Linked DNA regions of Nitrosospira lacus. The protein of the gene in region 2 interacts with the protein of the main gene of each other region in a pairwise test. Links are inferred from orthologs where the notes say so. Each region holds a gene or a part of one and is shown on either strand. Other genes may lie near its edges.

Region 1 (3,717 bases), 2.3 Mb from region 2 along the record:
GCTGGAAGAAGGGGGTGCGGATGTGGTCATTGGATCGGAACACAAGCGGCAGCGGGGTATTGTCCATCACCCGCTGTTCCGTTTCGAGATTCTCGCAGTATTGGCACCGGAGCATCCCTTGCGCGCAAAGCGGATCCTGCATGCGGCGGACTTCGCCGATGTCACGCTTATTACCTATCCGGTGCCGGAAGATCGCATCGATCTGATTCTCAACGTTCTGAAACCCGCCGGTATCCAGCCACAGCGGCGCACAGCGGAACTGACCGTCGCCATCCTGCAACTGGTTGCCAGCCGCCGCGGTGTCGCCGCACTACCCAGCTGGGGTATCAAGAACTATGTTGATCACGACTATGTGATTGCCCGCCGCATTGGCGCCAATGGCCTATGGAGCGACCTGTATGCGTCAACACTCAAGGAAACGGCATCCCGCCCCTATCTGCGGGACTTCCTGACAACCGCAAGGAATACCTGCTTCACTACATTGGACGGAATTATCCCGCTGGAATGACGGTTTCACTGACCGGACAGCAATACACGAAGGAATCGGTAAAAACGGAAGGGGAAAAATCAGGGAAGATGATTACTCAAAACCGGTGAGCAAACGTCTTATCGTTTGCTCACCGTTAATGCTAGCTTAGTGTATCGTAACCGCAGCTTCTTCCTCGCAAGCCAGGTCTGAGCAGTAATTCTCGTAGATTCCGTCGAGAAATCCCCATAGCGCATCGCATGCCCGGGTGGTGGCCGCCAGCACTTCGGCCTGCTTTTCCGGCGTATCGGCAAAGCGCTCGATCAATGCCCATTCCGCTTGCGAGTGGTGCACGTCCGCTTCCTGGTGCACCGTGAAAAACTCGTAACTGTCCGGGTCATCCATTCCATAGAACTTTGCCAGCCCGTCAATTTTTACGGCCGCAATTGCCGGTACTTGCGATTCAAACGCGTGCATCGCCGCAAGTCCAGCATAAAACGGCTCGTTCAGGCAGATGTCCCGGTAGGTCGACACCAGCCTCGCGGTCCCCGGCAAGGCGGCGGCATTGGCCAGGCTCTTGTCGCTGGAACCCAGCGCCAGGGCGAAAGTCTTCCACAGGGCGGGATGGTTCTTTTCACCGTGCTCTTCGCTGATCAGATTCTTCAATACTTCCTGGCGCACGCTGATGTCGCCGCTGTGCGTTTCGCTATGATGATGCGGGGTATTGAAATGCACCGCGCTCAGATAGGTCGGCTCGGCCAGCACATTATGAAAATACTGCTCCGCGTAGTGGCGTAATTGCTCCTTCGATAGCTTGCCTTCGGTCCACGCCACATAAAAAGGATGCTTGAGCAGATGCCGCGCATCAATGATGGAGTCTATCCTTTGCTTAAGAGATACGTTGGTTGTCATGGTTTTCCTCTTCAACAGAGATGGGTAATCGAGCAGCATATCATCCCGAAATAATATCGTGAAGTCAAATTTGGCGACTAAATTACCGTTGCCATAAATTAGGCGCCAATATAGCCCTACCCGTAAAACCATTCCTTGCCGCATCCACTTGCGCCTTATTAACGGCTACACTGCTGTCTTTATCGGTTTTACCTGCCTTTGGATTACCTTTATGGATGAGCAATCCAGCCTGCTGGCGTTATTCACCAGCAGTTTTCTTGCCGCCACATTGCTCCCCGGTGGCTCGGAAGCAGTGCTATTCGGCGTTTTGACCGCCTATCCCGAGCTTTACTGGTCTGCCTTGGGGATCGCCTCGGTGGGCAATACCCTGGGCGGTATGAGTTCATACGCTATCGGGCTTCTCCTGCCTGATGAAAAAGCATTTCTGAAAAAATCCGGAGGGAATATGCGTGGACTGGCGTGGGTGCGTAACTATGGCAGTCCGGTACTCTTTCTGGCCTGGGTACCGATCATCGGCGATCTGTTGTGTGTCGCTGCGGGGTGGCTTCGGATCAACTGGATACTGGCAATGCTGTTCATGGCTGCCGGAAAGTTCGCGCGTTACTGGGCAATCGCGGCGGCCATGAGTCCCTAGCTCAATTGGCTGTTTGCCCGATAAAAAATCCGGCTGCTGACTTATCGGCCAGCTTATCGGTTCTCGCCGATTCTATCGGTCCTCTATCGATCCTTGCGCAAGATCAAACCATCTCCGTCATTTCTGAAGCAGCTTCTGCAGTTCACCGCTCTGGTACATTTCCGTCACGATGTCGGACCCACCGACAAACTCGCCGTTGATATAAAGCTGCGGAATGGTCGGCCAGCTTGAGTACTCCTTGATGCCCTGCCGGATTTCCGGTTCGGCAAGCACGTCCACCGCGAAAAGATTATCCACCCCGCACGCATTGAGGACTTTCACCGCATGGGCGGAGAAACCGCACTGGGGGGCTTGCGGCGTACCTTTCATGTAGAGCACCACGGGATGGGTGGTCACTTGCTGTTTGATGGTTTCTTGCGTATTCATGTCTGGCTCCTCGTCAATTTAATCAATCTGAAATCAGATTATGGGAAATGAAACTGTTTTTCAAGAGATAGGGTTCATTCATCTCGGTCAATATATCCCAACATCACATTCTAACAGCTTCTCGCGGGAAACTTCCAAGCCGTCCGCCACTGATCCGCATTATGCCTGCCAGATCAGGATGGGAAAACACCCCGCGGAAACCCGCTTTACCCAGCAGATGCCTGCATGCTTGCGCCTGATCATAGCCATGTTCGAACAGCAGCACACCGTCCGCAACCAGATAACGGGGAGCGGACGTGATGATGCAGCGAATGCAGTCAAGGCCGTCGCTACCTGCTTCTCCCGTGAGTGCCATGCGAGGCTCGAAGCGCAGGTCGCCCTGAGCGAGATGAGGGTCACCGCTGGCAATGTAGGGAGGATTGGAGACAATGAGATCGAATCTTTCCCCGGAAAGCCCACCAAACCAATCGGCTTCGATGATGCGCACATTGCTCACATTGAGCTGCCGGGCATTCATTTTGGCTACGGCCACGGCATCGGACGAGAAATCCACCGCCACGATATCGGCTAGCGGACGATGCCTGGCTAGGGTCAATGCGATGGCGCCACTTCCGGTCCCCAAGTCAAGAACCTTGCAAGGACGGTCCGGAGAAATCCGTTGCAACGCCAAATCCACCAGCAATTCGGTTTCGGGCCGGGGAATGAGTACCGCCGGCGTAACATTGAAATCCAGGCTGTAAAACTCACGTTTTCCCACAAGATAGGCGACCGGCTCGCCATGAACGCGCCGTGTCGTCAACAGGCAAAAAGATTGCGCTTGTTCCGCAGTAAGCTCTTGCTCGGGATGGGTGGCCAGATGGGCGGGGCTGACGCTGAGCACACTTTGCAGCAGCATCCGCGCGTCGGTATCGCCAATGTCCCGGCGCGCTTGGTGGAGCGCTTGCAATATGGTGATTTGCGGCATCGCGGGATTCAATAATCGCGCAAAAATGGGAGTTTAATACCGAGATCGCCTACTCGCCCATCGCCGCCAATTGCTCTGCCTGATGCTCGGACATGAGTGCTGAGCACAGTTCGCTCAAGTCTCCATCCATGATCTGCTCGATCTTGTAAAGCGTGAGATTGACTCGGTGATCGGTTATTCGGCCTTGCGGAAAGTTATAGGTACGAATGCGTCCCGCGCGGTCGCCGCTACCGATAAGCGATTTGCGGGTAGCCGCCTGTTTGCTCTGCTGTTCCTGCGTTTGCTTATCGCGGATGCGCGCGGCCAGAACGCTCA
Region 2 (4,235 bases):
TGGGCTGCTGCGTGCGGCGGATGCGCTGAAGCGAGCGGAGGGTTTTGCCATGCTCGAAATTGACGCTGCCGTTCGCTTGCGGGAAGCTGGTTATCGCCAGACCATTTTACTGCTGGAAGGTTTTTTTTCCATGGCGGAATTGGCATGGATCGAGCAGTACCATTTAAGCACCGTAGTCCATCATCACGAGCAACTGGCGATGTTATCAGCGTACAGAGCGCACGGCAGGCTGGATGTATTTCTGAAGCTTAATACCGGCATGAACCGCCTGGGTTTCACGCCCGAGCAATTTCATGCTGCGCTGGAAACATTGAAAGTCAATTCCTTTGTCGGTCAGATTACGCTCATGACCCATTTGGCCCGCGCCGATGAGTCCGCTGGAAACGAAAGCGTTGCCGCGCAGTTGCAATGCTTCAATGCTGTTGCCGAAGCGCGGAATCTGCCGCGCTCGCTGGCCAACTCCGCCGCTATCCTGCGCTGTCCCGACACGCACGCGGACTGGGTGCGGCCCGGTATCATGCTTTATGGGGCCTCGCCCTTCGCTGACAGAACCGCTAAAGAACTGGATTTGCATCCGGCAATGACCATATCGAGTAAAATTATCGCGGTTCAACAGCTCAAGTCAGGAGACGGAGTGGGATATGGCCATATGTTTCGTGCTGACCGGCCAATGCGTATCGGTATTGTGGCGGGCGGCTATGCCGACGGTTACCCCCCATATCGATAAAATTTACCGCGTTCAACAGCTAAGTCAGGAGACGGAGTGGGATAGGCCATATGTTTCGTGCTGACCGCCAATGCGTATCGGTATTGTGGCGGGCGGCTATGCCGACGGTTACCCCCGCCATGCCCCCGCCGACACTCCGGTGCTGGTGAATGGCAGGCGTACCCGACTTGTCGGGCGCGTATCCATGGATATGCTGCATGTGGATCTGAGTGGAATTGAAGGGGCCGGCGTAGGCAGCCCTGTAACACTCTGGGGGAAGGAGTTGCCCGTGGATGAGGTAGCGCAGTCGGCCGGTACAGTGAGCTATGAGCTGCTCTGTGCTCTGGCACCCCGCATGAGAGTGGTCACGTAAGAAACATAAATCCGGAGGTTGACCGCTTATTTTTTAGTCCGGCACCATAGCTCGTAATGATTTTTGCCTCACCCGGCCTCCCCTTTGGGGTGAGGCTCCCACGGGATGATTGCCCGATTTTTGCGGCACATGGCTGTGTTGCAACGCCTTGGAATGGGACTATTTCGCGTTGTTGCGCTTATTCTGTACTCCAAGAACCGCACACTCCACCCTGCCCGACGACCGGATTCAGGACGAAAAAAGGCGGTCAACCTGACCGCCTTTTTAATCTGGTGAAGTCCAAAATTCCGGGTTATTCGATTTTCGCCTTACCGCGAAGGTCGCCGACAAAGGTCGCAAACTGACGTTGCAATACGCGTTGCGCCAGATTCTGCTTTATTTCCTCGAATGGCGGAATTTTCAAGGGGCGTATGTCATCCAGGCGGATTACGTGCCAGCCAAAGGGAGTTTTCACGGGTTGTTCGGTAAGCTGGCCCTTGGTCATTTTCGTTAATGCTTCGGCAAAGGGTTGGACATAGCTGGCGGCGGGACTCCAGTCGAGTTCGCCACCTTTGCTTTTGCTGCCGGAATCAATGGATTTTTCTTGCGCAATCTTATCCAACTTGCCGCCTTTCTTGATCCGCGCGATGATGTCTTTTGCTTCCGCCTCGGTAGCAACCAGGATGTGATGTGCCTTGTATTCTTTATCGCCCATTTGGGTTTTCAGCGATTCATATTCTTTCTTCAGCTCTTCGTCGCTGACCGGGTGATTCTTCACATAATCAATTTGATATGCCCTTACCAATGCTGTCAGACGGGCAATTTCAAGCTGGGATACGAAATCCGGGTCCTTGTCGAGCCCTTTTTTCAGAGCTTCCTGCGCTATGACTTCCTCGGTTATGAGATCCTCACGCAAGGTCTTCCTGGTTTCAGGGCTATCGGCTTGACCTTGGGCGGCCCGCGCTTTCACTATAAATTCAAGGCGCGATTGGGGGATTGACACTCCATTCACCTTCGCCATGGATGGGCTGGATTGGGCCTGGACAGTCGTTACGGCGATCAGGCCAGAAATACCGAGCACCGTCAATTGAGAGAGTTTCATAAAACGCATGGGTTTTCCTTGTCAGTGGATTGAATCGAATCAAATTTCTTCGGGAGTATACGCTTTTACGCTCAGTGCGTGAATATCCTTATGCATCATCTCTTTTAACGCGGTATAGACTAAGCGGTGCCGGGCCAGAAGGGATTTACCGAAAAATTCGCGTGAGACAATGGTGAGAACGTAATGTCCGCCACCACTTTTAGCGCCCTCATGCCCCGCATGCCTGGCGCTCTCATCCATGATCTGAATCTGCTCCGGATCAAGAATGGCAAGCTTTTGTCTGATCAATTCAATTGTGCTCACCATGCTTTACCTTATGGTAAAACTTTCTTGAACGGTTTGACTGTCAGTCTTGCATATACGCCAGATGTGGCATAGGGATCGGTTTCCGCCCAGTTGCGCGCCGCTTCGAGTGATTCAAATTCTGCGACAATAAGGCTGCCGGAGAACCCGGCGGGGCCGGGGTCGGGACTATCGATCGCCGGGTAGGGTCCCGCCAGAACCAGACGCCCCTCTCGCCGCAATTCGTTAAGGCGCTCCAGGTGTGCGGCGCGGACCGCCAAGCGTTTTTCCAGGCTGTCCGGAATATCTTCGCCGCTGATCGCATAGAGCATCATGCCTCCTTATCCCCTTTGTCTTCCATATATTTTCCCAACATCAGTCCTTGCAATACGACAAATACCAGCATCAGTCCCATGAACCCGAACAGCTTGAAATTGACCCAAGTTTCAGTGGAATAATTAAAGGCTACATAGAGATTGGCGCCACCCATCAATGCGAAAAATGCTGCCCAACTGGCATTGAGGCGAGTCCATATGGGTTCCGGAAGCGCAATCTGCTCTTTCATCATGACACGAATCAAATTCTTTTTGAAAACCGCGTGGGCCAGCAGCAGCGCTCCCGCGAAAAGCCAGTAGAGGACGGATGGTTTCCACTTGATGAAAGTTTCATCTTGCAGTATCAGCGTGGCACTGCCGAAGATGACGATGATAACAAGGCTTACCCAAAGCATGGTTTCAACCTTCCGATGGCGAAACCATACCCAGCCGATTTGCGCAAAAGTTGCGACAATAGCTACAGCGGTGGCAGCGTAGATTCCATAAACCTTGAATGTAATGAAAAACAGAATAACCGGAAAGAGATCAAAAAGAAACTTCATAAATGTCGATACGGTTTACGGTTGATTGAGAAAACGATTATGTCGGCTAATCTGCAAAAGGCTATTCAATTTCATATATAACCGGGATGTAAGCGATTAAAAAAATTGAAATTTTCTATAATTGAGCCGTTTCCCCGGTTCATCCTGACGAAGTGCTTTTTACCCCCTCAGGTTTATAATTCCGCTACCGGTATGGATATTGCTATCCGGAAAGCTGATTAATACGGATTCATACCATGTCAGCACGCGCCTCAATGCAGGTGTACCGGTGCGACTTCTCCTTCGTCTGGAAATTCAGTATGCACCACTTCACCCTCCGGATTTGGAAATAGCGGCGCGCCGCATTCTTCGCAATATTCCAGAAGGAAGTGATTGTCCAGCACTGTGGTATGCGTGATACCGCATTCCCGCAGCGTCGTTTCGATTTGTGTCACAGTGTCGCTGTTTTCATCTTCGTCACCTACCAGCGCCCAGACGATGCCATAGAGGACTTCGTCGCGATCCTTGAGGGTAAAGCTTACCCGGTATTCCTCCAGCCACTGGTCGTAAAAGGGCGCGATGACTGCGCGCAGCCTGTTTGCGGAAATATTCAATGTTGATTGCAGAAAATCGATGGTGGCATGCGTAGAATAGGGCCGGGCAAGGCGATCCGCCATGCGCCATGCCGAAAAGAAGCCATCGGGTATTACCAGTTCGAACGCACAACCTTGAAATAGCGGCCGAAGGGCTTCGGTGCCATGAGTCTGCCATGCAAGCAGTGTATCCTGTTTGGAAAACTTTACGCCGAGCGGATGCGTGCTCTTGTCCGTGCCGGATCCGTCGGCTTCCTGCCATCGGAACATGGATTTTCCCTGCGGAACGGCGATTGCACCGAGGAGATAACGGGTATCGGACAGAAATCGTCCGGTTTCAGCCA

Evidence for each region. Proteins that work in one complex are often made in the same cells at the same time.
Region 1: the proteins of EBAPG3_RS13560 (region 2) and grxD interact in binary tests that used the Escherichia coli proteins (3 or more experiments, as listed by UniProt). The link is inferred for Nitrosospira lacus from one-to-one orthologs.

What each region holds. Positions count from the first base shown.
Region 1 is NZ_CP021106.3:707,689-711,405, reverse strand. What follows is about bases 785-3,717. They hold grxD (Grx4 family monothiol glutaredoxin), read right to left. Parts: upstream 2,439-3,717; coding sequence 2,130-2,438; downstream 785-2,129. Other genes in these bases: prfA (peptide chain release factor 1), read right to left, coding at 3,452-3,717; prmC (peptide chain release factor N(5)-glutamine methyltransferase), read right to left, coding at 2,542-3,402; EBAPG3_RS03245 (YqaA family protein), read left to right, coding at 1,590-2,012; EBAPG3_RS03250 (4-aminobenzoate synthase), read right to left, coding at 785-1,378. Outside these bases: EBAPG3_RS03255 (LysR family transcriptional regulator), read left to right, coding at 1-508; more of EBAPG3_RS03250, read right to left, coding at 635-784. UniProt on the Escherichia coli protein: Monothiol glutaredoxin involved in the biogenesis of iron-sulfur clusters.
Region 2 is NZ_CP021106.3:2,970,691-2,974,925, reverse strand. What follows is about bases 834-3,499. They hold EBAPG3_RS13560 (BolA family protein), read right to left. Parts: upstream 2,467-3,499; coding sequence 2,200-2,466; downstream 834-2,199. Other genes in these bases: EBAPG3_RS13550 (septation protein A), read right to left, coding at 2,774-3,319; EBAPG3_RS13555 (YciI family protein), read right to left, coding at 2,475-2,774; EBAPG3_RS13565 (peptidyl-prolyl cis-trans isomerase), read right to left, coding at 1,372-2,169. In the rest of the region: alr (alanine racemase), read left to right, coding at 1-727; EBAPG3_RS13545 (DUF2863 family protein), read right to left, coding at 3,571-4,235. UniProt on the Escherichia coli protein: Transcriptional regulator that plays an important role in general stress response. Has many effects on cell morphology, cell growth and cell division. Acts by regulating the transcription of many genes, including dacA (PBP-5), dacC (PBP-6), ampC and mreB.